4 regions of the Undibacterium sp. TJN19 genome follow, and region 1 is predicted to be linked to each of the others. Evidence: predicted binding sites of a transcription regulator. Region 1 holds the regulator's gene; each other region holds the start of a gene.

Region 1 (7,224 bases):
ATGTTCTTGCTGGCAGTGATCATGGGTGGGCGAAAAACGCGCAGCGGTTCTTTGCTGGGTGCACTGATCGTGGTCATGTTGCCTTCATTGCTGGCAGACATAGAACTGTTCCGTAAAATCGCCACGGTAGCCGCGGTTGTTGCATTCATCGCAGGTGGTTTTGCCGTTAGCAGCAAGCGTAAGACAATGAAGGAAATGCTGGTGCCGGTAGGTGCCACGGTGGCCATGGCCCTGTTTTCCTACAAGCTGGAAAACATCACCGACTGGCGCCTCACCATCTTTGGCCTGATGACCCTGTTTGTCGTGTATTACCTGCAAGACGGCATTGTCGGTTTCATTAACAGTGTGATGGGCAAGGCACAGACACGTGTTGTCGTGGATCAGCTTGCTGTGCATGCCAGTGATGAGACTGCCATTGTCAAAGCCAGCGATGCCAGGGTAGGGGTCTTACTGAGCGCCAGGAAATTGCTGATGCAATTCGGTGGCCTGAAAGCTTTGAACCAGGTGGATTTGCAAATCACCAAGGGCACGGTACATGGCCTGATCGGCCCCAATGGTTCAGGTAAAAGTACCATGATGAACGTGCTGACAGGCATCTACCAGCCAACTGATGGGGTGGTCGAATTTGGCGGCAAAGTCATTTCCGGCAGTACACCATCGGCCATTGCGCTGGGCGGTGTTGCACGCACGTTTCAGAATGTGCAGTTGTTTGGCGAAATGACGGCAACTGAAAACATCCTGGTGGGGTTGCATAATACTTTCCGCAGCAATGTCCTCGATGTGATGTTGCATACGCCAAGATACTTGCGCGAAGAAAGACTGGCGAGGGAGAGGGCGGCCAGCATACTCCATTTCGTTGGCCTGGCCGACCTGGCGAATGAAGAAGCGCGTAATCTGCCTTACGGCAAACAGCGCCTGCTCGAAATTGGCCGCGCCCTGGGTCTCAACCCGCAATTGCTGTTGCTGGATGAGCCGGCAGCAGGCCTGACTGCGCCGGATATCAAAGACCTCATTGCCATCATCCGCAAGATACGTGAACACGGCATCACCATCATCCTGATTGAGCATCATATGGATGTGGTCATGTCCATTTGCGATACGGTGACCGTGCTTGATTTCGGGCAGAAAATTGCGGAAGGCAAACCTGCTGCGGTGCAGGCAGACCCTAAAGTCATTGAAGCCTATCTGGGCGGCAGTGTTGCCGATGCATCAGACGTTGTCGCGGCTTAAGGAGAAAACCATGTTAAGTATTTCAAATCTGCATGCGGCTTATGGCAAGGTCGAAGTCCTGCACGGTATTTCTCTTGAAGTCCCGAAGGGAAAAGTGGTAACACTGATCGGCTCTAACGGTGCGGGTAAAACCACGACCATGCGGGCGATTTCCGGCATGTTGAAACCCAAGCAAGGCAAGGTCACCCTGGCAGGAAAAGATGTGACCGGCCTCGATTCACACAAGATAGCAAGGGCCGGGCTTGCCCATTCGCCTGAAGGCCGGCGCGTGTTTGCCACCATGTCTGTCACGGATAATCTTTTGCTCGGTGCTTTCCCGCGCTTTACCCGCAGTCGCCCGCGCGGTGATATTGAAAGTGATCTGCAAAAAGCGATGGACTTGTTCCCGCGCCTGAAAGAACGCAAGAACCAGCTTGCCGGTACCTTGTCTGGTGGTGAGCAGCAAATGCTAGCCATGGCACGCGCTGTCATGCTGAACCCGGATGTGGTGTTGCTGGACGAACCTTCCATGGGCCTCGCACCTATCCTGGTCGATGAAGTATTTCGCATCATTGTCCGGCTGAAAGAGCAGGGCACGACCATGCTGCTGGTAGAGCAGTTTGCCGCTGCTGCCCTGGCCGTGGCGGATTACGGCTATGTACTTGAAAACGGCAAGATATCAGTACACGGCCCCGCTGCCAGCCTGCAAAATGATCCTGCGGTCAAAGCCGCTTATCTGGGGGGCGGCGCGCAACATTGATGCATGATTCTTCTACAGATAAAAAAACGGGGACAGCATGCTGTCCCCTTTTTTTTGACGGCGGTATGAATGTCTGTATTGCCTGTATTGCCGGTATGGCTACCTAGCCAGCCAGATGACGCAAAGGGTGCGCATGTGCTGGCCATACCTCAGCAAAGAAACCGGCTATCTGTTCTGCACTGACTTCTACCAATGTTGCTGGCGACCAGCGTGGCGTATTGTCTTTGTCTACCACCAGAGCGCGTATGCCTTCCAGTACCTCACCATGTTTGAAACAATGGCGTACCATATTTCTTTCCATGCGCAGGCAGTCAGAGACTGACATGGCAGCACTGCGGCGCAACTGCTCCAGCGTGACTGACATCAGCAAGGGAGAGCGCTTCTGCATCACCGCCAGGGTCTGTTGTGCAAATTCGGCATTATTTTCTTGCAGCTTTTCGCAGATGGCCTTAACGCTATTACCATTGAAATCCTGGTCTATCACATCTCTCTGTATTGCCAGTTTGCTGTTCTCTGGCTGTATTTGTGCTGTGAACGGTGCAGCAAATTCACGTATGGCCACACGTATATCCGCGGCATCTGTCTGCTCCAGCAAACCCAGTAAAGCCGGTATCCCGGATGTCGGTACAAAGACATCTGCCAGATCAGCGTATAAGGCATCAGCTGCCGTAATGATTTCACCTGACAATCCCAGATAGGTGCCCAGCTCGCCCGGGGCCTGCGACAGGAAATAACCCCCGCCAACATCCGGGAACAGGCCGATATTCACTTCCGGCATGGCCATCTTGGTGCGTTCGGTGACGATGCGCAGACGGCAGTCTTCACCCGCCTGGGCGATGCCCATGCCACCACCCATGACCACGCCATTCATCAGGGCGATATAGGGTTTTGGGTAAAAATGAATCAAATGATTTAAAGCGTATTCTTCAGTGAAAAAATCTTCCAGCAGGGCAGAATCACCCTTGGGTGTTGCCGTGCCCACATCATAAAAGAAACGGATATCGCCACCGGCGCAAAAAGCCTTTTCGCTGCTGCTATGAATAAACACCGCACGTACGCTGGCGTCGTTTTGCCATGCCAGCAGGGTCGTGGTCAGCGCCCGCACCATGTCCAGCGATAGCGAGTTCAGCGCCTTGGGTCTGTCGAGTGTGATGAAGCCTATATGGTTCTTGACGGAAGTGAGTACAAATTCGCTCATGGTGATTCGCTATGCAGGGTAAGGGACGAAGCTGTTATTCTAACTTTGCAGGCAGTGCACGTCACTAGATGTATAAGCATATGCAGAAATAGCGCAAAGAAATTTTCTGATTGTGCGAATGCGACGGATTGTCTGGCGCTAATCAATGACTCAGTCAACATGAATAATGTATATAAATGATGACTTTGCCATGCTTGGTGACGGCTCAACGATGAGTCAATAAAGCATCAATAAGGTCTCAAGAAAACAAAAAGGACGCCTTTCGCGTCCTTGTTTTGGATGCCATCAGCCCGATCAGGGCTATGGCTTACACGTCTTGGGCTGACGCCGGATCAGGTATGTGCTTGATCGCATCGTGCTGGTGACTTTGTATTTTATCTTTATGTTTGATGACCTGGCGATCGAGTTTATCGACCAGCGTATCAATCGCTGCATAGAGATCGTGTGCCAGACTTTCAACATGGATATCTTTACCGCTGATATGCAAATTAATGTCTGCTTTGTGCCTTTTTTCCTTTTCCCGGAGCTTGTCCACCGTCAGGATGACGGCGATATCAATGACCTGGTCGAAATGCCGCCTGATGCGCTCTAACTTGGTATGTACATATTCACGAATTGCAGGAGTTACTTCGACGTGATGTCCACTGATTGTGAGATTCATACTGTGCTCCTATAGTGATGTTGCTTGCCATTACGAAAAGCTCTTTGCGTTCAAATAACATTGAGCTAAATCATATATAGCAATTCAAACCGTGATTACAAGGACTACTTACAAAGATTTACGCAGGCTCACTGGGGGGATTTTGAGGGCTTCACGGTATTTGGCAACTGTCCGTCGGGCAATTACCATGCCCTGTTCACCCAGCATGTCTGCAATTTTGCTATCAGAGAGTGGGCTTTTCTGGTCTTCTGCTCCTATCAATTGCTTGATGAGTGCCCGTATCGCGGTGGAAGATGCTTCTCCCCCTGTTTCCGTCGCGACGTGGCTGCCGAAAAAATACTTCAACTCAAACATGCCATGTGGGGTCAGCATGTATTTTTGGGTTGTTACACGTGAGATAGTGCTCTCGTGTAATCCTAGTGTATCAGCAATTTCGCGCAAAACAAGGGGGCGCATGGCAACTGCACCGTGGGTGAAAAAGTTACGTTGTCTTTCAACTATCGCTTGTGCAACGCGCAAAATGGTATCAAAACGTTGCCGCATGTTCTTGATGAGCCAGCGCGCTTCCTGCAATTGTGAACCAAGTCCACTTTCACCGCGGTTTTGTTTCATGATGTTGGCGTACATGCTGCTGACGCGCAACTTTGGCATTACATCCTGATTCAAGAGCACCTGCCAGCCATTCCCTGACTTTCTGACGATGACATCGGGCACGACATAGTCTGAATCATCGGCAGTAAAGGCGATACCTGGCCGGGGTTTGCATTGCCTGATGACAGTTTGTGCATCGCGCAAATCTTCATCATCGCAGTCCAGTATTTTCTTTAATTTCGTGAAATCCCGTTGTGCAAATAAAGTGAGTTGTGTCTCAACAATATTTAGTGCAAGGCGGCGTGTCACGAAAGCAATCCTGGGCAGGCGCCTGATTTGCAAGGCCAGGCACTCTGCCGGGCTGCGCGCACCCACACCTGCCGGGTCAAAGCTTTGCAGCATGTTGAGCGCGAAGGCCAGCTCTTCCGGTTCTATGCACAATTCCAATGGCAAACTGGCATGGATTTCATCCAGGGTTTCAGTCAGATAACCATTGCTGTCGAGTGCATCGATCATCAGCTCTACCAGCGCACGGTCGCGTGGCTCGCGCAGGTTCAGGCGCATTTGCTCCAGCAGGTGTTCGCGCAAGGTAGTTTGCGCTGCGCCCAGTTGTGGGCGGCCATCTTCATCATCGCTGGCTGCTGCGCCATGGTGACCATCATCGAAGCTCCAGTCGTCTTCATTGGTGCTCATGGTGTCATTGCTGGCAGGGGCTTCAGCTTCCTGGTTTTGCTCTGTGCTTGCGGCTGCTTCTTCGCGTATGGCTGGCGCTTCCATGCCGGCATCCGCGGCACTGCTGCTGGTGTTGATGGCACCATCGGCCAACAGACGTACAGCATGGTCAAGCGGGTCATCGACACGCTCAAGCAAGGGGTTTTCTGTCAGCAGGGTTTCCAGTTCCTGATGTAATTCCAAAGTGGAGAGCTGCAATAACCGTATCGATTGTTGCAGTTGGGGCGTTAATGCCAGATGCTGGGAAGTACGTAGTTGCAGGCTTTGTTTCATGATGATTCCCGTCACATCCGGAAGTGTTCCCCCAGATAGACGCGCCGCACGGATTCATTTTGTATGATGTCGTCGGGTTTGCCACTTGCCAGTACAGCACCCTGATTGATGATGTAGGCATGATCGCAAATGCCCAGGGTTTCACGCACATTGTGATCGGTGATCAGCACGCCGATGCCACGTTCTTTCAAAAAGCGCACAATGCGCTGGATTTCGATGACGGCAATCGGGTCGACCCCGGCAAAGGGTTCGTCGAGCAAAACAAAGCGGGGATTGGTCGCCAGCGCACGTGCGATTTCCACACGACGGCGCTCACCGCCAGATAGCGACAAGGCCTGGCTTTCACGAATTTTTTCAATCTGTAAATCCGCCAGCAGGGCATCGAGACGTTCATCGATTTCTTTGGTCGAAAGAAATTTTCCGTGGGCATTTTTCTGTAATTCCAGAACAGCGCGGATATTGTCTTCGACTGTCAGCTTGCGAAATACTGAAGCTTCCTGCGGCAAATATGACAAGCCCAGCACCGCCCTTTGATGGATGGGTAACTGAGATATATTGACAGCATCTATCGTGATGTCACCTGCGTCCGATGGCACCAGGCCAACGATCATGTAGAAAGAAGTTGTTTTGCCCGCACCGTTCGGGCCGAGCAGGCCAACGACTTCGCCGCTTTTCACTTGTAGCGATACGTCACGTACTACCTGGCGCGCGCCATAGCGTTTTTGCAGCCCTTTGACGAGCAGCGTACTAGCAATTGCCGTCATCTTAATTGGCCTGTTTTTCAGTTTTTGGATGCAAAATTATTTTGACACGACCATCGCCATCGACATGCTTGCCGCTGGTTGAATTGGCACCATCAAAGACATCGTTTTTGCTGTCATAGGAAAGATATTCACCCTCTTGTTCCTGGGTGACTTTTTTACCTTCGAGGTAGCGTATCTTTGCCTTGGAAATAAATTTCACGACCTCGGTACTTTGATCATATTCGGCACGGTCAGCTTCGCCATCAACCCACAGATCGGTACCGCCATCCCGTTTTTGCCGGAACGTGACCTTGCCATTGCTGCCACTGCTCAGTACGACAAACTGATCACCACTTGGTGATTCTGTCAGTACGGCTTTTTCAGCTTTGACCACCAGCGTACCTCTCGTTACCAGGACACCATTCGATAAAACATGGACGCCTTTCTGTCCCTTGCTCTGTGTGCTGCCGGCTTCAATCAATGTGTCTTTCAGGCTGTCGGCTTTTTCTGCATGGGCTGAGGTGAGGGCCAGGCCCATACATCCAAGGCCGATTAATTTGCGCAAGCCAGGCACAGAAAAAATGGGTTTCATTCTCATGTTCTGCTTTCTATTTATTTATTTTATGGGAAGAGGAGCGGACTTCACACGCCTCTTTAAATGCATTTTTACTTTACTCAATAAATCCAGTTCCTGGGTAGCATTATTGGCGAGCATACCTACCGCAGTGGTTTCTATCGTGCTGGTTTTTACAAAGACGGGCTTGTCGGTTTTGATCAGGTCTTCATCTGGCAATAACAACAAATAATTTGTTTCCAGCCGCATGAATTGTGAATTCAATCCCTCAGGGCGTTCAACGCTGACCTGGTCATATAAATGCACTTCATCATGTTCGCGTTTGGGCGAAGTTGTGGTTGATTTTTGTGAAACAACGGCGAGCTCTGCACGCAAGTGCAAAGGCGTACGGTTTTCATCAAAACTATTAATTTGCGGATGTGTAATTTCTATATTGTCATTACGGGGCAAGTGTATCAGGCGTTCGCCGGTGACATGGTAATT
Region 2 (7,224 bases), on a different contig from region 1:
GTGGATCATGGTGCGCTGCTCTTTTTCAACGATGCGCTGCCCTAGCGCAAATGCGGTATGCATATCTACTTCAAGTATGACTTCAGCACCATCCTGCCGGCAGGCGTTGATGCGCGTCGGGCTGGCATGTCGCGGCAATACGACCTTGCAAGATACACCTGCCAGCCTGGCCGCATAGGCCACCGCCATCGCATGATTGCCAGCACTGACAGCGACAACACCACGCTGTCGCGCTGCGGGATTCATCGGAGAAATACAATTCAGTGCGCCACGTAGTTTAAATGTGCCGGTTTTTTGAAACAACTCCAGCTTCAGCCAGACTTCAGTGCCTGCTGCCAGCTTGTTCAATGCATTTCCAGCCTGCCAATGCCAGACGGGAGTATGCAGAACCTGATTTGATAACCTGGCAGCCGTCAGTTGGATATCTGCCAGTGAAGGGTAGGGGAATATACCTGTGTTTAACAAGCTTGAAGGCAAGGAGGCAGGCGCGTGCGTGGGCCTGTCTGTGGCGACATGAGACATAAAAACTCCAAAATAAAATCAGCAAGAGAAATCAAAAAGAAATCAGAGCGCGGAAGTGCGCAAGACATCAGGAAATGATGTGCTGAAGGGCCGCCAGGCACCGGCATACGCCGTAGCTTAACGACCCCGGATAATTCGAATAATGGAGATGTCGCAGATGGAAAAAGCAGGCGGCGCAATTGCGTGCACGACAGCATATGCGGCATTGATAGCGCATAAGTTCGTGTTCGGCAGGGGATGGGGGATTGCGTGCATGGAAAAACTATAACCAATCCCGGGAATATTGGCAAGCAACTTTAAAAAAGAGCGGCAGGGCAGGTCGGGATACTGGCCCTGCTCACTCACAAGCCCTGCAAAAACGGCCCGGCTGGCCAGAGGGATCAGGGTTTCTTTTCTTCGCGTTTTTCGATGACGATTTTTTGTGCAAGGTTAACATTTCTGACGGTGTACCCTTCCGGAACAGTAAACAGGTTTGCGGCTGGCTCTGCACGTTTCAGGTTGCTCAGACGGTAACTCCATTCGCCGGTACGTGGGTCACTTTGCTTGATAAGGACGGTCAATTGCAAGTCAGTGGAATACCAGGTTTCTGAACTAACGGTAATCGGATTTTTATTGCCAATCTCTCCAGCAGGGATTTGGTATGAACGCATTTTTCCCTCTGCACGAACACCATCGAATTCTCTTGTACCCATATCCTTGGTGCTTGTTTTGTTACTCCAGTGAGTATCCGTGAAAGCAGTTGGCAGTGGAGAAGTTTTTATGATGTTAATCAGATTGTCGGTCGCACTCATGAAGGCAGTATGTGGGCCCGGCACAAAACTGGCAGATTTTGCATTGATGACCTTTATTTCTTCTCGTGGGCCTTTATTGTCATCAGACTTGTCATCGTTTTTCTTTTTCAATGTCTTGATGATGATTTCATCTTCATTCGTTTGCAGATACATCCGGCCTATATTCCCTTCCTGCCTCTGTTTTTCGGCCATGATTTTCCCATCCGATGTTTTCAACAGACTGACCTTGGTGACAGTCTTTCTTTCAGGTATGACTACGTAACGTGAGTTTTCGACCGGGTCGCTGATGAGGATTTGCGACAAGTTCCCTTTGTTATCTCGTACTTCATAGCGAGTACGGCCTGCATTGTCCCTATAGACCATACTGGAAGTCTTATTGCTGATCTGATTACCGTCAGCCAGAGTCTGCGTTTTTTCCGTAATGATTTCTGCACTATATGCCGCGTTTTTTATAGGGTTGGAAATATGCATGTCCTGCATGCCAGAAAAAACGGCGTTCATGGCATCGCTGGCATTTCTTGCTGCAATCATTGCATCTGAAATGGTTTTATTGACTGTACTGGTTTCGGGCAAGCCAGCCAATGCGGCAAGTACTGGCATGGCTGGCATTGGCGGCACAGGCCGCATAGGTGCCAACGGTACTATCGGTGCTATCGGTGCCAGCGGTGTGGGCTGATGAATCTCAAGATGCAGACCTGTTTGTTTTTCCTCTGTTGTGATGGGAGTAATACTGTCATTAATGACATTGGCGTGTGTCACATTCCAGGAATAGCTCAAAAAAATCAGCATTGATAATTTGATAGTCATGATGTTTCCTTAGCGTTGAAGATTAGCTGTGATTAAGAGATGTAATCGTGAAATTAAATTTTTTGCTTAAAACACGTACATAACAGATACATTAATTTTTGAGCAGGCGCATCGCCAAAGGAGATCCTTCTGCATCTACCAACATCTGAGCGCGCACCATTTCACCGGCAATCTCTGGGCTCACGGGCATGCCCTGACTGGCCAACCAGGCCGCGGGAACCTCAGTTTCCATCATGTGTGCTGTTCCTTCCTCCAGGCGCTCTAACGGAACCAGGGCGACAAACGGCGGCAGCTCGGTATTCGCCTGGGCAGGGTTTTGTGATGACAGTTCTTGCAAAGGTGCTGTGGATAACAAGGTCAGCATCACCAATCCAAAACTGCCGCACAGTGTCAACATGCCAGCCAGCCAAGGTTGCCAACGCATTTTGAGCGCCTGTTTTTTGTCTTTTCCATACTGCGCGCTAAATGCCTGCAATAGACGCTGTTCAGTTACTTCAGGCGTATTCAGTTCTTGCAAGTCTTTGCGCAAGAGACTGAACTGCTTGTCCAGTATTGCTTCATTATTGTCTTGCACCGTATTCATGTGATCGTTCATTTCGCTGTTCCTGTTTTCGCCTCTGCATCAGGGCGCCAGCCCAGGCGCTCGCTGTATTGCAGGATAGCGGCCCGTGCTCTCGATAATCGGGATCTCACTGTACCTATGTCTATGTCACAAATCACAGCAATCTCTGCATAGGACAACTCTTGCAGCTCATATAAAATGACGACGTCACGATAATGGGGGCGCAGCACCGCCACGGCTTGTCTGACGTGCTCTGTCATCTGTTGGGTGAAAACAATGTCGGATGGTTCTGCAACGTCGCTCATCAATACTTCTTCACCATCCTCATCGTTATTGCCTGGTAAAGACTGGTGACGTCGTTCATGCTTATCCTGCTTCAACAATAAGTTGCGGGCGACGCCGAATAAAAAATTTTGCAAACTTCCCAGTCCAGCGTCATACCGATAGGCTTTATTCAGAAAACCCATGAAAACATCCTGTACCACGTCTGCTGCCATTGCCGGGCGACCGCAACGCATGAGGGCATAACGGTAGATAGATCCCTGGTGGCGTTGGTACAGGCGTTGAAAAGCCGCAACATCACCGTCGCGCATTTGCCTGAGTAAGCTGATGTCCTGGTCTGCGGTATCCACATGCATTTCATTGATTGTTTTTAGGTATTACTCCGAAGTGAGTGAAAAGTTCCAAAAACTTTTACAGAAGTACAATGAAACTGCTAAATTGGCAATGTACTGATAAAGCAAATAATGGTCACAAGCATAAATGCACCATTTTGGTGATTTAATGATTTTTACTGGTGCAAAAAACGAATTAAGAGTCGAATTGTGCTGGTTCAAAACTTGCTGTGTTGTACATCATTGCATATGGGAATCAGCTATAAGCTGATTTATCCAGCCAGAGTGAACAAGATGTTTGATAGGTGAGCGCGAGAATATGGACCTGACACCCAGAGAAAAAGACAAACTGCTGATTTTTACCGCGGCCTTGCTGGCAGAGCGGCGCAAGGCGCGCGGCCTGAAGCTGAATTACCCTGAAGCGGTGGCGCTGATCAGCGCTGCCATCATGGAGGGGGCCCGCGATGGCAAAACGGTTGCTGAACTGATGTCAGAAGGCACGCAGATATTAAGTCGTGCCGATGTCATGGAAGGCATAGCCGAAATGATTCCCGATATCCAGGTAGAAGCCACGTTCACGGATGGCACGAAACTGGTGACAGTCCACCATCCTATTCCTTGAGGCAAATCTATGATACCTGGTGAAATGCTGATTACCGATGGAGAGATAGAGCTCAATGTCGGTAGGCCCACACTGAGCATTGTGGTGGCAAACAGTGGTGACCGACCTATACAGGTGGGTTCTCATTTTCATTTTTTTGAAACCAATCCTGCATTACAGTTTGATCGCCAGTTGGCGTATGGCATGCGTTTACATATCGCCGCAGGTACCGCCGTGCGTTTTGAGCCAGGCCAGCAACGCACCATAGAACTGGTTGCGCTCGCTGGAGACAGGAAAGTCTATGGTTTCAGTGGCAAAGTTATGGGGGCGCTATGAAAATTTCACGCCAGGCTTATGCAGAGATGTTTGGGCCGACCACGGGTGACCGTATCCGCCTAGCAGATACCAATCTGTTTATAGAAATTGAAAAAGACTTTGCCATCTATGGTGAAGAAGTGAAATTTGGTGGTGGCAAGGTAATACGGGATGGCATGGGGCAGTCGCAAAGGGCGCATGCCGATGTCATGGACACGGTGATCACCAATGCCGTCATCATTGATCACTGGGGCATCGTCAAGGCCGATATCGGTATTAAAAATGGCTTGATCGCCTGCATAGGCAAGGCCGGCAACCCTGATATACAGTCTGGCGTCGACATGGCAATTGGCGGTGCGACAGAAATTATTGCAGGTGAAGGCAAGATCGTGACCGCTGGGGGCATAGACTCACACATCCATTTCATTTGTCCCCAGCAGATTGAAGAAGCGTTGATGAGCGGTGTCACCACCATGCTGGGTGGTGGTACAGGTCCGGCCACAGGCACGGCTGCAACAACCTGTACACCCGGGTCGTGGCATCTGCATTCCATGTTGATGGCGGCAGACGCTTTTCCCATGAACCTGGGATTTATGGGCAAGGGGAATGTCAGTCTGCCTTTACCGCTGGAAGAACAGATCAGGGCAGGTGCCATAGGCCTGAAGCTGCATGAAGACTGGGGTACAACACCGCAGGCCATCGACAATTGCCTGAGCGTGGCAGACCAGATGGATGTACAGGTTGCCATTCATAGCGATACGCTGAATGAAGGTGGCTTTCTCGAACATACCCTGGCCGCATTCAAGGACAGGACTATCCACACCTTTCATACCGAAGGTGCGGGTGGTGGCCATGCACCCGATATTATTGCGGCAGTAGGTGAGGCAAATGTGTTGCCCTCATCTACCAATCCTACCCGCCCCTATACTGTCAATACCCTGGATGAGCATCTCGACATGCTCATGGTGTGTCACCATCTTGATCCAGCCATCGCGGAAGACATTGCTTTTGCCGAGTCGCGCATACGGCGTGAAACGATTGCTGCTGAAGATATTTTGCATGATATCGGTGCCATCTCCATGATGTCTTCTGATTCCCAGGCCATGGGCCGGGTGGGTGAAGTCATCATGCGCACCTGGCAAACGGCAGACAAGATGAAACAGCAACGTGGCTCACTGGCTGAAGACAATGCCAGTAATGATAATTTCCGCATCAAGCGTTATATCGCCAAATACACCATCAACCCTGCGCTGACGCACGGCATTGCGCATGCTGTCGGTTCACTTGAAGCGGGCAAGATTGCTGACATCGTCTTGTGGAAACCAGCTTTCTTTGGTGTCAAGCCTTCCATGATATTAAAAGGTGGCATGATCGCTGCGGCGCAGATGGGTGATCCGAACGCATCAATACCCACCCCACAACCCGTTCATTACCGCATGATGTTTGGTGCTTTTGGTGGCGGGTTGAAAAAATCGTTTACCTTTGTCTCGCAGGCGGGCTTTGACGCTGGCCTGGCAGAGCAATTAAAACTGAACAAGACCTTGATCCCGGTTAAAAACACCCGCAGTGTCCGCAAGAAAGACATGATTCATAACAGTTTGACGCCAAAGATGGAAGTCGATCCCGAAACCTACGAAGTGCGCGCCAATGGCGAATTGCTGGTTTGCGAGCCAGCAAAGATTTTACCTATGGCACAAAGATATTTTTTATTTTAACTATGCTCACCTTACAACAAAAAATCGATAGTGCTGACAGCATTGCCGGGCAACTGGTACTGCCTTATGAGTTGCGTGAAAAGAGCCGATTGCGGGCAACACTGACAAGCGGTGAAGATGTTGCTGTTTTCACTGTACGCGGCACGGTCATGCGCCACGGTGATTTGATGCAGGCCAATGATGGCCGCGTCATACAAATCATTGCCGCGCCTGAACCAACCTACAAGGTTGAATGTGACACCGCGTTCAATTTATTGCGTTGTGCCTTTCATTTGGGTAACCGCCATACGCAGGCACAGGTTGGCGATGGATTTTTGCGTATACGCAAAGATCCGGTGTTGAAAGAAATGCTGCAAGGTCTCGGGGCGCATGTAGTGGAAGAACAGGCCAGTTTTGAACCCGAATCGGGTGCTTATGGCGGCGGGCACCATCATGGTGGGGACGATGGGCATTCTCATAATCCATTGGCTCCCATACCATTGCGTCAGCGTATTCACCGCCCCTCAGACAAGCAGTCATAGCTATGCAAGCCACGGCTTTGCTACATTTGCTGCAACTCGCCAGCCCATCCTTGCCGATAGGCGCGTACAGCTATTCACAGGGTCTGGAAGCAGCAATAGAAAAAGGTCTGGTCAAGAACGAAGTGACGGCAAAAAGCTGGATCATTGCTTACCTGCATGAAGTCGTTGCCCGTTTTGAAGCGCCGATACTCTGGCGATTATTACAGGCGTTTTCACGTAAAGACCAGGCTCAGGTTTCGTACTGGAGCAATTTGTTTGTTGCCGCACGCGATACAGCAGAATTTCGGGCTGAAAGCATACAGATGGGATATTCACTTGGGAAACTGGTCGTCGATTTGCAAATAGCTGACCCAGAGTTGCTGGCCATTTTGCAGACTGAAACAGAAATACCTTTACCCACGGCACTGGCTTGTGCTGCTATTGCCCTGCAGGTACCCGCAGAATCGGCTGTTTTGGGCATGTTGTTTTCATGGGCAGAAAATCAGGCACTGGTGTGCGTGAAATCCATCCCGCTTGGGCAAGTCGCCGGCCAACGCTTATTGCTGTCTTTGCGACCAGAACTGGAAGCCGCAGCGAAAATAGCACAGCAGTTGGAAGACCATCAGCTATCGAACTGGTCGCCTGGCTTGTCACTTTTATCCATGCAGCATGAAGTGCAATACAGCCGCCTGTATCGCTCGTGAATCTTACCCCGCACAAAAATAAGAAACAAAAGGACAAAAAATGACTATACAAAATACGCAATCAACCACTGTGGTTTCCAACCCTTTACGCGT
Region 3 (7,224 bases), 440 kb from region 1:
ACACCAACCGCCGTACCTTGTGTGACCAGTTGATCAAAGATGGAGTAAGGATCAGCCGACATCTTGTTGGCGACATAATCAAATATGCCCTGACCACCCAACGATGGGGCAGCAAACACGCCAGTCAGCAATGCACCCAGGATACCGCCAACGCCATGTACACCAAATACGTCGAGGGAATCATCTGCACCCAGCAGACGTTTCAAACCATTCACACCCCACAGACAGACGATACCTGCCAGCAGACCGATGATCAGTGCACCCATAGGGCCAACAAAACCGCAGGCTGGCGTAATCGCAACCAGACCAGCTACCGCACCGGATGCGCCACCCAGCATGGAAGGTTTGCCCTTGGACATCCATTCACCGAATACCCATGAAACAGTTGCAGCAGCTGTTGCCAGCAAGGTGTTGACGAATGCCAGTGCTGCCACATCGCCAGCTTCCAGTGCGGAACCTGCATTGAAACCAAACCAGCCCACCCACAACAGGGATGCGCCTATCATCGTCATGGTCAGCGAATGTGGCGCCATCGATTCTTTGCCGTAGCCGACACGTTTGCCTATCAGATAAGCACCAACCAGACCGGCCACCGCAGCATTGATATGCACGACCGTACCACCGGCGAAATCAAGCGCGCCTTTTTGTTGCAGGAAACCGCCTTTGACCAGTTCAGTAGCCGCCGTAGCTGCATCCTTGATGGTGTCAGGACCAGTCCAGAACCAGACCATGTGAGCGATAGGCAGGTAACTGAAAGTGAACCACAAGACCACGAACAACAATACTGCCGTGAATTTTGCACGTTCAGCAAAAGCACCAATGATCAGGCCGCAAGTAATTGCAGCAAATGTCGCCTGGAAGGCTACATAGACAAATTCAGGAATAACAACACCCTTGCTGAAGGTAGCCGCCGTACTGAAGGTGGCTTTGGCAGGATCCCAGATACCTTTCAGGAACAGCCTGTCAAACGAGCCGATGAACTTGCCGCCCTCTGTAAACGCCAGTGAATAGCCATAGATGCACCAGAGAACAATAATCACGGCAAAGATCATGAAAACCTGCATGAGTATGGACAGCATATTCTTGGAACGTACCAGGCCGCCGTAAAACAGGGCCAGGCCTGGTATGGTCATCAAAATAACCAGCAAGGTCGAGACCATCATCCAGGCCGTGTCGCCCTTGTTGGGAACCGGAGCCGGTGCAGCCGCCGCTGCTGATGCCGCCGCAGGGTCCGCAGCCACAGCCGGTGCAGCAGGTGCTGAAGCAGGCGCGGCCGCAATGGAAACAGCTGGTGCGGCTGGTGCTGTAACTGTCGCCGACGCCGCAGGGGCTGAAGCAGAAGCCGATGAGGCGACTGCTGTAGAAGCAGGCACTGACGCAGCAGCTGCTTTTGGTGCATCTTCAGCCAAAGCCAGCGATGCAAAACCGACTGTTGCCAGTAAGACTGTCCCCGCCAGTATGTTCTTCAATAGTTTTTTCATGTGAACTCCCTGGTAGCCGATTAAAGCGCGTCGTTGCCGGTTTCACCGGTACGAATACGCACAACTTGTTGCAAGTCATAGACAAAAATCTTGCCGTCACCAATTTTCCCGGTACGGGCAGCGGTTTCTATCGCTTCAATCGCCCTATCAACGATGGCATCGTCCACGGCTGCTTCAATTTTTGTCTTGGGCAGAAAATCGACCACATATTCGGCACCACGATATAACTCGGTATGGCCTTTTTGGCGCCCAAAGCCCTTGACTTCCGTTACGGTAATCCCTTGCACACCAATGGTGGACAAGGCTTCGCGTACTTCATCGAGCTTGAAAGGTTTAATAATTGCTGTAATCAGTTTCATGCTGACCTCGGATATTTAAAAGGATTTGACTGCAGATAAAACCAGAGTGGTTTTACCTGTAAATTTTCCGGCGGGTGTCACATACAGTTTGCTGTCGGCATTCGTACCCAGGGCAGCCAGACCGAAGTTCACGCCAAAAAATTCTTTATTGACACCGACTTTCCAGTCGGAATACGAGTAGGCACCATTGTTTTTAATGGTCTGACGGCCTACATGCAAACCCAGGGTATACCCTTCTGGCAGATCAATGTTGGCGCCAAGATCAAGGTAACCACTGTTTTTGCTATTCACAAAACCAAACAGGTTGGTCACGGAATGCGAGTACTTGGCATAGACTGGGCCAGTACCGATCTGACCGTAGATTTCTGTGGTGTTTGCGTCTGCAAAACCAGGGATTTTATTCAAGCCATTCGATGGATAAATATAGGAAAGAATGCCGACGTCATACGATACGTCTTTCACGATCTCGCCTTTTTTACCAGCATACAGATCCCATTCGATATCACCGCCACCACCGGCATCCTTGGTCCACTTAATGGTAGACAGCCAGGTGCCGGCGTAAAATCCGCTAGGGTTATTCACATAGTCGGCACCACCCTGCAAGGCAGGGTCCATACGTGACTGCGCAATAGCACGATAACGGTATTCGCTGGCGGCACCAATATTGAAGCTGACTTCATTATCTGGCTTGGCGTCTTCTGCAAATGCATAGGCACTCATAAAAGTAGTGGCAACAGCAGCGGCGATTACTAGTTTTTTCATTGCGCTTCCCCCTGATTGATAAACATATGGATTGAATAAAAGTCTTGCAGGGTTCATTTGACGATCTGGCTGTCTGGCCCGCCAGTGTGTTTCGTGAACGCTAAATTTTCTTTTCTCTTCCCTGTTAGCAGGAGTCGTGCCAACTACGTAACTTTACTTAGTTTTGAATGATTGCCTCCTTTGCAAGCTGTAGTTAGCCGGGGTAAACGATAGACAACACTTGATTTCATGCACCTGCCCCCAATACCAGATGGAGGTATGGCAAGATGCGCTATCATTCTTAAGTGAATAGAGTAATAAGCAAGCTTTGAAGCTTTATGCACCAATAAAAGGCATGAAGTTTCTATACAAAAAAACAGTCAGGTAATGCGCGCACCAATTAGGTGCAACTACAACATAGAGGATAAAGTATGGATAAGCAAAATTTCTTTAATGACATGCAAGCCAAGATTAACCAGGTGTTGGAAAACTCACCGGCCAAAGATATAGAGAAGAATGTCAAGGCGATGATGAGCCAGGGTTTTTCCAAACTGGACCTGGTCACCCGGGAAGAATTTGATATTCAGGCCCAGGTACTGGCAAAGACCCGTGCCAAACTGGAAGCACTGGAAGCAAGAGTCGCTGCACTGGAATCCCCGCAAAAAGACGTATAGGCAATAACCCCGATGTCGCTCGCTGTTCTCAAAAGCCGTGCCCTCAATGGCATGGACGCACCGCAAGTCACGGTGGAAGTGCATCTCGCCAATGGTTTGCCTGCATTCACTATCGTTGGCCTGCCTGAAACCGAAGTCAAGGAATCCAAGGACAGGGTACGGGCGGCATTACAGAATGCCAGGTTCGATTTCCCGGCCAAAAGAATCACAGTGAACCTGGCTCCGGCAGACCTGCCTAAAGAATCTGGCCGTTTTGATCTGCCCATCGCCCTGGGCATATTGGCGGCATCAGGCCAGATACCCGGTGATGCGCTGGAACAGTATGAATTTGCCGGTGAACTTTCTTTATCAGGTGAATTGCGACCGATACGCGGGGCACTGGCCATGACTTTTGCCATCTGCAAAAGCCAGCAGGCATCACAGCAGGAACCGGCTTTTATCTTGCCTCGCGCGAATGCGGATGAAGCTGCACTGGTCAGCGATGCCGCCATTTATCCGGCAGATTCGTTACTGCAAGTATGTGCTCACTTTGCTGCTATAGGCGCAGATCAAAAGCTGGTGCGTCACCGGCCAGCCGCCCAAACGACACGGCCACATTATCCTGACTTTGTGGAAGTCAAAGGTCAGTTGCAGGCCAAACGAGCCCTCGAAGTGGCTGCCGCGGGGTCACACTCCGTCATCATGGTGGGCCCACCGGGTACCGGAAAATCCATGCTGGCCGCGCGCTTCCCTGGCATTTTGCCTACCATGACCGATCAGGAAGCGCTGGAATCCGCCGCAGTACAATCGCTGACTTCTGGATTTTCCATAGAGAAATGGAAGACCAGACCCTACCGTTCGCCGCACCATACTGCTTCTGCTGTGGCGCTGGTTGGCGGTGGTGGCACACCACGTCCAGGCGAAATCTCTCTGGCGCATCGTGGCGTTTTATTCCTCGATGAATTACCTGAGTTTGACCGCAAGGTACTGGAAGTTTTGCGTGAACCGCTGGAATCAGGCCACATTTGCATTTCGCGCGCAGCCCGCCAGGCTGATTTTCCGGCCCGGTTCCAGCTGATTGCGGCGATGAACCCATGTCCGTGTGGTTATTTTGGCCACAGCAATGGCAAGTGCCGTTGCACGCCTGACGTGATTGCCCGCTACCAGGACAAAATCTCTGGCCCCTTGCTGGATCGTATTGACATGCAAATACAGGTTGGTGCCCTGCCCCATGCCGATTTGCTGAAACAGGCTGACGGCGAAGCCAGCGCCAGTATACATGCACGAGTGGAAATGGCATTTACCAGACAGCAAGCGCGTCAGGGTAAGGCGAATAATCTGTTATCCACCACAGAAATAGATGTGCACTGCAAGCCTGACCAGGCGGCCGAACAGCTATTGCGCAATGCCATGATCAAGCTCAACTGGTCAGCCCGCGCTTATCACAGGGTCTTGAAAGTCGCCCGTACCATCGCCGATCTGGCGGGAGCAACACAGATCAGCGCTGCGCATGTAGCAGAAGCCATACAATACCGGCGTGCTTTCAAAGATCATTAGCTCAACACTCGAAGTGCACGAATGCACCTCAAGAGCATCAATGTACATGCATCACCTGGACATCAGCGCCATGCATATCGCGTCTTCTACATCGCTATAAAATCTACTCCCCCGTATTTCTCTTAGTTTCAGAAAAGCAAATTATCGGACAGCATCCGGCAATTTCTGTCTGCTGACGTGCATTTCGCACACTTTTCATTTTGTCATATAAAAATTGCAAATAATTGATAATTTAATATTCAATTATATAAAATGCATGCTAAATTACTACTCCAAGTGATTATTGTATTTTTTATACCTCGCCTGATTTTTCAACCAATTGCCAGCCCAGGTATGCAAGCCCGTCAGTTCTGGTCTTTTGCCGTGTGTTGTTCTTAGTCCTTCGCTTCAAACGAAGTTTTAGCAAATGCAGTAAGCAAATTGTCGCCTCAAAGATGCAGGCAATGCTGGCGTGCGTCTTCTGTGAGCAACTTAGTCAGATGTCAAATCAAAAGCGAGAAAAGAACAGCTCTGATCTTGCAAAAAAGGGAGAAATACAATGAGTGGGTTCATGACAACAATACGGCGCAGTGGCGCTATGTCAAAATGTCTGGGATGTGTGGCGGTTGCGATCACGCCACTGCTGACGGGCCAGGTGCAGGCACAAACCGTGATACCGCAAGATGCCAAGCCATTGTGCGCTGTTTCGCCGCAGACCTTTTCCGGTTGGTTCGGCGGTAACGTAACCTTGAATGGTGCCGTCAATCCAGCCAATAGCGTGACTTTCCCCAACACTGGCGATTGTAGTTTCTATCAATGGTCGGAGCAGATGTTCCTGTGGCTGACCTCGCCAGCCCCCAGTTCTTATGGTGGCAGTAATAGTCTGGTTTTCAATTCACCAGTCTTTTTCAATGTATCTGGCAAAAATGCGCAAAATCAGCGTACCTATACCCCGAACCTGCCAAATGTGCCGCTGCCTCTGCTGAACATCCGCAGCGCCCAGGTGGGTCCAAATGGCTTGCAAAGGATAGCGGATAAAAACGGGCATGAATTTGAAGTGTTGCCTGCGCCACAGACTGAAAAAGGACAATCGCTGATACGCAGCAATGCCGGCAAGCTGGTCGAAATTGGCCGCATAGAAGCGCAGGAAGGCAAGAAACCCAGTTTCTTCGATACAAATAACAAGAAAATCGCCGTCCCCAGTGTAGCGCCGATGGACACCTCGCTGGCCGTACGTGTTGCGCCCCAACTGTTGAAACTCGACGGCAAGGTAGCAAAGAATATGGTGCAGGCTTTCCAGGCGAATGGCAAAACGGTTTTCATTGATAGCCTGGGCAATGCGATAGAACCAACCCAGGGCCAGGCAGGCAGCCTGTCTGGCGTATTGTTGGGCCAAAATCAGTCGCTGGTGTATTACGCCACCATGGTCAATGATGTGTTTGCCTATTTCCAGACCGGTGTCGCCAATGGCAATATCTCCAACCCCAATAATGTTTTCCCGACGACACAGCCTGAACTTGACCCTGTCATTGCCTATGCAGCATCCAAGGGCGTCAAATTACTCGCTTCTGAAGCGCTGGCAATGGAAGTCAAAACATCATGGATAGACACGGCTGGTCTTGATGCACTGGGTTTAAAAGCCAGCAACTATGTCACCGTCAACACCAATGTGCCGGTCTATAACAAATCCAATCCGCAATTATGGATACCTACTGGCCAGACACGTCCTGTGGTACTGGCACTGGTCGGCATGCATGTGGTGGGCAGCGCCAACGGTCACCCTGAAATGATCTGGGCAACATTCGAACACATCAGCAATACACCGAATGCAGCCTACAGCTACACCAATGCCAGCGGCGGTACGGTGAACGTGGCACAAAGCAGCGGCGGTACCTGGGTGTTTTCTGCACCAAATGCCACGACCTATAATGTGCAAAAAGCGAACTTCACGGGATCCCCCAATATCACCGCAAACCCTGGCCAGACCATCGCCCCAAGCGACACCCTGCGCTGGAAAGCCTGGGGCACGGGTTCTGACGCCACCAATGCGCTGCTGGAAAATACAGAAGTCATTTCCGTCAACAGCAGTGTGCTGAGCCAGTTGATCAGCGGCGATGTGCGTGCCAACTACATCATGACTGGTGCAACATGGACTATCGGCGGCAAGACCGTAGCACCGAATACCCAGTTCCCGAACAGTAATCAGGTGGGTACCAATTTGCTCAACAACACCACCATGGAAACTTACGACCAGGGTGTCAGCAGCAAGAGCAACGGGTCGAACTGTTTCAGTTGCCATTCCAATGGTTCACAACCCGGCGGGCAACCGGCTAACACGGGTGTCAGCCACATCTATAACTCCCTGGTCCCTTTATATCCAAAAACCAGTAAATAGCTCTATGCAGTGCCGGTGCGGAAATAATCAGTTCCGCACCGCTGTTTTGTCAGCAACAC
Region 4 (7,224 bases), on a different contig from region 1:
GGTTTTTGTCGAAAGCATCGGGATCGAAACCACCACACTCAACCGCCAGTGAATGATCGACCACCAGTTGGGTAGGTACGACGGGGTTAACCAGTGCCGGGTCACCGCCTTGCAGGGCAATCGCATCGCGCAAACCCGCCAGGTCTACCAGCGCAGTCTGGCCCAGAATATCATGGCAAACCACACGGGCTGGAAACCACGGAAAATCCAGGTCGCGCTTGCGTTCTATGAACTGGCGCAGGGAATCAGTCAGCATAGCCGGGTCGCAACGGCGCACCAGATTTTCTGCCAATACACGTGAAGTGTAGGGCAGCTTGTCATAGGCACCTTTTACGATGGCATCTACTGCTTCACGTGTATCGAAGTAATCCAGAGTAGTGCCGGGTAGTGGCTTGCGGAATTGAGTATTCATGGCTCGCTATTTTCAATATTAGTATTCGGTATTCAGGGCAATGCAGAACAACTCAGAGTTGCAATTTGAAACCTTCATGTGATGCGATAAAACCCAGGCTGCCATAAAAGCGATGTGCCTGCAGTCGTTTCTTGTCGCTGGTCAACTGTACCAGTTGACAACCGCGTTCACGAGCCAGCTGTATGGCCTGCTCAATAAACCAGTGACCTATGCCCTGCCCGCGCAAGTAGCCATCGACCCGCACGCTTTCTATCATGGCGCGGGTAGAACCTTTCCGGCTCAGGCCAGGGATTAAAGTTACCTGCTGCATGGCAATGACGCGGCCATCCATCTCGGCCACCATCAGAAACTGATTGTCGTCAGCTGTTATGCGGTCAAAGGCCTCGACATAACATGCGTCGTCAGAACCCACACCTTCACGGTTCTTGCCCAGGTCATCATCAGCGATGAGTTCCAGCAGGCGCGGCAGATCCTGCTTCACAGCGCGCCTGATGCTGAGTTTTGAGAAATCTGCCTGCACTGTCATCTTGCAACCTCTGGTTTGCTAATTATGGTTTAACTTATTTACGTTTATTCAGGGGAACAAACTTCAGATCTTCAGGACCTACATAATTGGCACTAGGACGAATGATCTTGTTATCGATACGTTGTTCTATGATGTGTGCTGCCCAGCCCGATGTACGCGCGATCACGAACAAGGGTGTGAACATGGCGGTCGGCACACCCATCATGTGGTAGGACACGGCAGAGAACCAATCCAGGTTAGGGAACATCTTCTTGATATCCCACATCACGGTTTCCAGACGTTCGGCGATATCAAACATCTTCATTGCCCCAGCTTCTTTAGACAGGTTGCGCGCCACTTCTTTGATGACCTTGTTACGTGGATCAGAGATGGTGTAGACAGGGTGACCGAAGCCGATGACAACTTCCTTGTTTTCTACGCGTTTCTTGATATCCGCTTCTGCTTCATCAGGATTGTCGTAACGCTTCTGGATTTCAAACGCGACTTCATTCGCACCACCATGTTTAGGGCCGCGCAAGGCACCGATCGCGCCAGTGATGGCAGAATGCATGTCTGACCCCGTACCAGCAATCACACGGCCAGTAAAAGTGGATGCATTGAATTCATGCTCTGCATACAGTATCAATGAAGTATGCATGGCTTTTTCCCACGAAGCGCTTGGCTTTTCACCGTGCAGCAGATGCAGGAAATGACCGCCTATGGATTCATCATCCGTTTCGGTTTCTATGCGCTTGCCATTATGGCTGTAGTGATACCAGTACAGCAGCATCGAGCCCAGCGATGCCATCAGACGGTCAGCGATATCGCGTGCTCCAGGAGTGTTGTGATCGTCTTTTTCTGGCAAGACACAACCCAGTACAGAAACGCCAGTACGCATGACATCCATAGGATGTGATGAAGCAGGTAGCCATTCCAGTGCCGCTTTCAGGTTTGCTGGCAAGCCACGCAAGGCTTTCAATTTAGTCTTGTAAGCACGCAACTCTGCAACAGTGGGCAATTTGCCATGTACCAGCAAGTGGGCAATTTCTTCAAATTCGCAAGCATCCGCCACGTCCAGGATATCGTAGCCGCGATAATGCAGATCATTACCTGTCTTGCCTACGGTACACAGGGCAGTATTACCCGCAGTAACCCCAGACAGAGCGACGGATTTCTTGGGTTTGAAAGGAACTGCTTCAGTCATGATTTTTTCTCCATTGATACATTAGATGTGCTATTCCCGTCTGCTGGCTTGATGCAGCACAAGGTCGGGAAAGTCTATTTAGTCTTATTTGGCTTTTTGCTGCGCAAACAGCGCATCTAGCTTTTGCTCAAAGTCGTGGTAATTGATGCGTTCATACAATTCCATACGGGTTTGCATGGTATCGACGACATTCTTTTGCGTACCATCACGGCGTATCGCGCCATAGACGTTTTCTGCCGCCTTGTTCATGGCACGGAAAGCTGATAGTGGGTACAGCACCAGACCCACATCCACCGCGGCCAGTTCTTCAACAGAGAACAAAGGAGTGGCACCAAACTCGGTAATATTTGCCAGAATAGGTACTTTGACTGCATTGGCGAATTGCTTGTACATCGCCAGTTCAGTAATCGCTTCCGGGAAGATCATGTCAGCACCTGCCTCTACGCAAGCCAGTGCACGCTCTATCGCCGCTTCCAGGCCCTCAACTGCCAATGCATCGGTGCGTGCCATAATGACGAAGTTGTCGTCGGTACGCGCATCTACCGCTGCCTTGACGCGGTCTACCATTTCCTGCTTGCTGACGATCTCTTTACCTGGGCGATGGCCGCAACGCTTGGCTCCTACCTGGTCTTCGATATGAATGGCAGCAGCGCCAAACTTGATCATGGATTTGACAGTGCGCGCTACGTTAAAGGCGGATGAACCAAAGCCGGTATCCACATCGACCAGCAAAGGCAGATCGCAAACATCAGTAATGCGGCGCACATCGGTCAGAACATCGTCAAGGTTGGAAATGCCCAAATCAGGCAAGCCCAGTGAACCGGCAGCGACACCGCCACCAGAAAGATAGATCGCCTTGAAACCGGCACGTTTTGCCAGCAAAGCGTGGTTAGCGTTAATCGCACCTACCACTTGCAAAGGGGATTCTTCTTGCATGGCCTTACGAAAGGCTGCGCCTGCGGAGTAATTACTCATGTGAATTCTTTCAGGTTAATGAACAGAGTTGACTACCCGCATTGCAATCAGCGTGCCAACCCGGGCTGCTAGCCATGAAAATTGTTGATTCATATACAAATCAAGCACTTATCTTGGATGAAGTCATGAGTGTCGCTAGTCATTATCGGCAAAATGTTTCATAATTATGTTTCAAAATAAAATTTGAAACATAATTGAAACTAATATGAAACACCCTGCCTTGCCAAGAGATAGTAGTGACAAACCCGTCATCTGGACAGTTTCAATTTCGCGATTGTTCGATATGTTCCGCGACATCATGGTTGAATATGATGGGATTGCAGACATAGAACCTATTCATATGGGCTTCGAAGAGGCCGCGCAATACCTGCGCGAGCGCTTGCAGACTGAAAAATGCGATGCTGTCATTGCAGCAGGTTCAAATGGTGCGTACCTGAAAAACCGTTTGCCCGTGCCTGTCGTCATCGCCAAAGCCAGCGGCTTTGATGTCATGCAGGCCTTGGCGAGGGCGCGTAAAGTGTCACCTGCCATAGGCCTGATCAATTATCAGGAAACCATGCCTGAGCTGGCCGATTTCAAGAACACCTTCGGCTTTCCGCTGGAACAGCGCACCTATGTCACCGAAGAAGATGCCCGTGCCCAGATCAGCGAACTGAAAGCAACAGGCATCAAGGCTATCGTCGGTGCCGGCCTGATCACTGACCTGGCAGAAGAAGCCGGGTTGACAGGCATCTTCATGTATTCTGCCGCTTCAATACGCCAGGCTTTTGATGATGCACTCGAAATTGCCCGACTGACAAGACTGGAATCTTCTCGGGGCCGCCATCACCCGGCTGCCGAATCACTGCGTGCCAAGCATACCCTCAGTGATTTACGCGGTGATTCAGCGCTGATGCAAAACACCCGGCAATCCATTGCTCTGTTTGCCCGTTCTCCTGCCACTGTCCTGTTGCAAGGTGAAACCGGCACTGGCAAAGAACTGGCAGCCCAGGCCATGCACAGGGAAAGTCCAAGAGCGCGCCAGCCTTTTGTGGCGGTCAATTGCGGTGCCATCGCTGAAAGCCTGCTGGAATCGGAATTATTCGGCTACGAAGAAGGGGCTTTCACCGGTTCCAAACGTGGCGGTCATGCGGGTTTGTTTGAAACTGCTCACCGCGGCACGGTCTTTCTCGATGAAATTGGTGAAATGCCCCTGCCCCTGCAAACCCGTTTGCTGCGCGTGCTGGAAGAGCGTGAAGTCGTCCGTGTGGGCGGCATGCGGCCAATACCGGTGGACGTGCGCATCATCAGCGCCACCCATTGCGATCTTGAAGCCCGGATAAAAGAAGGAAGGTTTCGTGCCGATTTGTATTTCCGGCTTGCCGTATTGCGTCTGCATCTACCCTCTTTACGGGCCAGGCAAGAAGATTTGCTGCCACTGGCAGAATGGTGCCTGAAACACGCCCTGGCAGCCATGGGTGTACGCCAGCATACCAATCTGCATGCAGAAATCGCTAGCTGCGCTCCGCTTCTCCAGCAATACACCTGGCCGGGTAATGTCAGGGAATTACGCAATCTGATGGAAAGACTGGCCCTGTTCCTGGCAGCCGAACCCTTACAGGCACTGACGCCCGGCTTTGTCAGCAGAACTTTGCCAGAACTGGCTATCAGTACCGATTTAACAACAAGCCCTGCACCGTTGCTGATACCGGAATCACTGGAGCAGGTCATGGAAAAATTCGGTCAAAACCGTGAGGCAGCAGCCGATTATTTGGGGATCAGCAGAACCACCCTATGGCGACGTCTGAAGAAACATTAATTGATCATCTTGACTACTAAATTTTCTGCGCTCTAAGGTAAAATGAATTTAAGCTACTACCAGCACGATTTGCAGCTGCCAGGTAGATTCGTCCCATATAAAAAATATTATGAAAAAACTACTAATTGTTGATGATAGCAAGGTTTCACGCATGGTGATCCGTGCACACATCAAGGCCGCTCATCCAGAGTGGGAAATTATTGAAGCAGGCAATGGCGACGAAGCCATTAAATCGGTAGAAGAACATCAGCCTGACTTTTGCACAATGGACATCAATATGCCTGGCATGCTCGGCACGGATGCGGCTGAAATGATATTGCAGAAAAATCCCAGGATTCGTATTGCGATTTTTTCTGCGAACGTGCAGGACACAATGCAAACAAGGGCCAACTCCATAGGCACGATTTTTGTAGCAAAACCGGTTACAGAAAAATCCATCACCATCGTACTTAAATATTTCGCGAGCGGACAATGAATTCCTTGACCGAACTTCATCTCGATGCATTAAGCGAGGTCTTCAATGTCGGAGCAGGGCGGGCCGCGGCCAGCCTCAGCGATATTGTCGGTGACGAAGTCCGGTTGTCCGTGCCATCAGTAGAGATTCGCAAGTCATCTGAAATAGATTTTGCCGCCATCGGCTTGCAAAGCGAAAAATTTGGGGCAGTACATCAGACATTTAGCGGTTCATTTGAAGCAGAAGCAATTTTGCTGTTTACCGAAGCGCATGCGCTGGAAATCGTGCGCGATATGATGGGCTCGCAAATCAGCATAGAAGATCTGGCTGAATTTGAGCAAGAAGCCATGTGTGAATTGGGCAATATCATCCTGAACGCCTGCCTGTCTGCCATGGCAGACATGCTCAATATCCCCCTGAATTGTTCTCTGCCTGATTATTCTGTGGCCACGACCGAAGAGATATTCCGCCGCATCAGTGATGATCTGGATCAACCCTATATCCTGTTGCTGCATATTGATCTGGCGATAGAAAGACGGCATTCTGAAGGACATTTGATTTTCTTGTTAAGTTCAACTTCCCTGAAGGATTTGGTCTTCCAGCTGGACAGGTTTCTGGGAGCTGTCTGATGACACAAGTGTTACTTCCCTCGCCGTTCGCTTTGGAACAGATATTAAATTCCATCAGCCTGGGTTTGATTGTCGTTGACTGCAATCAGATCGTCAGACTATGGAATGGCTGGGTGGAAAAACATAGTGGTGTTCAGTCTACGCAGGCCGTAGGCAAACATATATCCGAAGCTTTTGAAGAACTTCCCAGCCGTGCGATCTTAAGTGCCATCAGCAATACGCTGAATTACGGCCTGCCGGTAGTCTTGTCGAATGCGCTGCATCGTTCGCCCCTGCCCCTGTTTCAGCGCGGCGAACAGGAAACGGAAAAAAAACGCATACACCAGTCCATTACCCTGACCCCGATCGCATCAGAATTTGGCGGACGTGATTGCCTGATACAGATCAGTGATTCAACGACATCGATCAAGCGCGAAAAAATCCTGCTCTCCCATTCCGAGACCTTGAAACGGGAAGCAACGACCGACAGCCTGACGGGTATTTATAACCGCCGTTTCTTTGACGAACATTATAAAATGGCACTAGGCCATGCGGTACGTCATAACGTGCCCTTGTCAGTATTCATGGTCGACATCGATTATTTCAAGGAATACAACGACAGCTATGGCCACGTTGCAGGTGACAAGGCACTGATACAGGTTGCCTCTGCCCTGCGCAAACAATTGTTAAGGGCGACTGACGTGCTGGCCCGTTTTGGGGGCGAAGAATTCATTTTGATGTTGCCAAATATGGCACCTGATTCTGCCATGCAGTTCGCAGAAAAATTGCGCGTTTCAGTTTTGGATCTGAATATTCCCCACATCAAATCCCGGGTCAGTGAACACATCAGTATCAGTGTGGGTTTCAGTAATTTTTACAAACACCCGGATATTGATCAGCATGCCTTGCTGAAATGTGCTGATGCCGCCCTCTATGAAGCAAAGAAGTATGGCCGCAACCAATGCCATTACCTGCCTTTGCAACATTTTGATGCGCACTCGATACAGCAGATAAACCCGTCTTAGACCAACGAGAAGTTCATCACGCGGCTGAATCTTCAGCCGTATTTTTTGATATCCGGCCAAAAGGAAATGCCATGTCCAAACCTGCTCCACATTTTTCTCTTTTCCGTCGCGCCTTACACCTTGCACTTGCAACTGGCTTGTTGACATTTTCTGGTCTAAGTCTGGCGCAACAGGTTTTTCGCGTATCAGCCATACCGGACGAAGCGCCCACAGAATTACAGCGAAAATTCAAACCTCTGGGTG

Evidence for each region. Region 1 encodes sigma-54, which starts transcription at its own class of promoters, with help from an activator protein. Its sites were predicted from a motif close to TGGCANGNAANCTGCTTT; they were not measured.
Region 2: a site for sigma-54 is predicted at 3,511-3,528, ahead of ACO0LH_RS22700 (urease subunit gamma). Genes of this name have one in related genera too.
Region 3: a site for sigma-54 is predicted at 2,727-2,744, ahead of ACO0LH_RS05230 (TorF family putative porin). Genes of this name have one in related genera too.
Region 4: a site for sigma-54 is predicted at 3,137-3,154, ahead of prpB (methylisocitrate lyase). Genes of this name have one in related genera too.

The regions. Positions count from the first base shown of each region.
Region 1 is NZ_JBMPPL010000001.1:685,899-693,122, reverse strand. Features, by position in the region: gene ACO0LH_RS03240 (ABC transporter permease subunit) at 1-1,230, shown strand, start outside; gene ACO0LH_RS03235 (ABC transporter ATP-binding protein) at 1,241-1,969, shown strand; gene ACO0LH_RS03230 (enoyl-CoA hydratase/isomerase family protein) at 2,073-3,167, opposite strand; gene hpf (ribosome hibernation-promoting factor, HPF/YfiA family) at 3,475-3,828, opposite strand; gene ACO0LH_RS03220 (RNA polymerase factor sigma-54) at 3,937-5,424, opposite strand; gene lptB (LPS export ABC transporter ATP-binding protein) at 5,436-6,188, opposite strand; gene lptA (lipopolysaccharide transport periplasmic protein LptA) at 6,190-6,765, opposite strand; gene lptC (LPS export ABC transporter periplasmic protein LptC) at 6,784-7,224, opposite strand, start outside.
Region 2 is NZ_JBMPPL010000010.1:142,085-149,308, reverse strand. Features, by position in the region: gene ACO0LH_RS22720 (threonine ammonia-lyase) at 1-522, opposite strand, end outside; gene ACO0LH_RS22715 (hypothetical protein) at 903-2,120, opposite strand; gene ACO0LH_RS22710 (hypothetical protein) at 2,212-2,715, opposite strand; gene ACO0LH_RS22705 (RNA polymerase sigma factor) at 2,712-3,314, opposite strand; gene ACO0LH_RS22700 (urease subunit gamma) at 3,616-3,918, shown strand; gene ACO0LH_RS22695 (urease subunit beta) at 3,928-4,233, shown strand; gene ureC (urease subunit alpha) at 4,230-5,927, shown strand; gene ureE (urease accessory protein UreE) at 5,930-6,448, shown strand; gene ACO0LH_RS22680 (urease accessory protein UreF) at 6,451-7,131, shown strand; gene ureG (urease accessory protein UreG) at 7,172-7,224, shown strand, end outside.
Region 3 is NZ_JBMPPL010000001.1:1,126,748-1,133,971, forward strand. Features, by position in the region: gene ACO0LH_RS05220 (ammonium transporter) at 1-1,481, opposite strand, end outside; gene ACO0LH_RS05225 (P-II family nitrogen regulator) at 1,502-1,840, opposite strand; gene ACO0LH_RS05230 (TorF family putative porin) at 1,856-2,602, opposite strand; gene ACO0LH_RS05235 (accessory factor UbiK family protein) at 3,013-3,255, shown strand; gene ACO0LH_RS05240 (YifB family Mg chelatase-like AAA ATPase) at 3,268-4,791, shown strand; gene ACO0LH_RS05245 (hypothetical protein) at 5,342-7,165, shown strand.
Region 4 is NZ_JBMPPL010000008.1:37,850-45,073, reverse strand. Features, by position in the region: gene acnD (Fe/S-dependent 2-methylisocitrate dehydratase AcnD) at 1-412, opposite strand, end outside; gene ACO0LH_RS19990 (GNAT family N-acetyltransferase) at 465-938, opposite strand; gene prpC (bifunctional 2-methylcitrate synthase/citrate synthase) at 973-2,121, opposite strand; gene prpB (methylisocitrate lyase) at 2,206-3,096, opposite strand; gene prpR (propionate catabolism operon regulatory protein PrpR) at 3,302-4,894, shown strand; gene ACO0LH_RS19970 (response regulator transcription factor) at 5,004-5,369, shown strand; gene ACO0LH_RS19965 (chemotaxis protein CheC) at 5,366-5,977, shown strand; gene ACO0LH_RS19960 (GGDEF domain-containing protein) at 5,977-6,981, shown strand; gene ACO0LH_RS19955 (putative selenate ABC transporter substrate-binding protein) at 7,053-7,224, shown strand, end outside.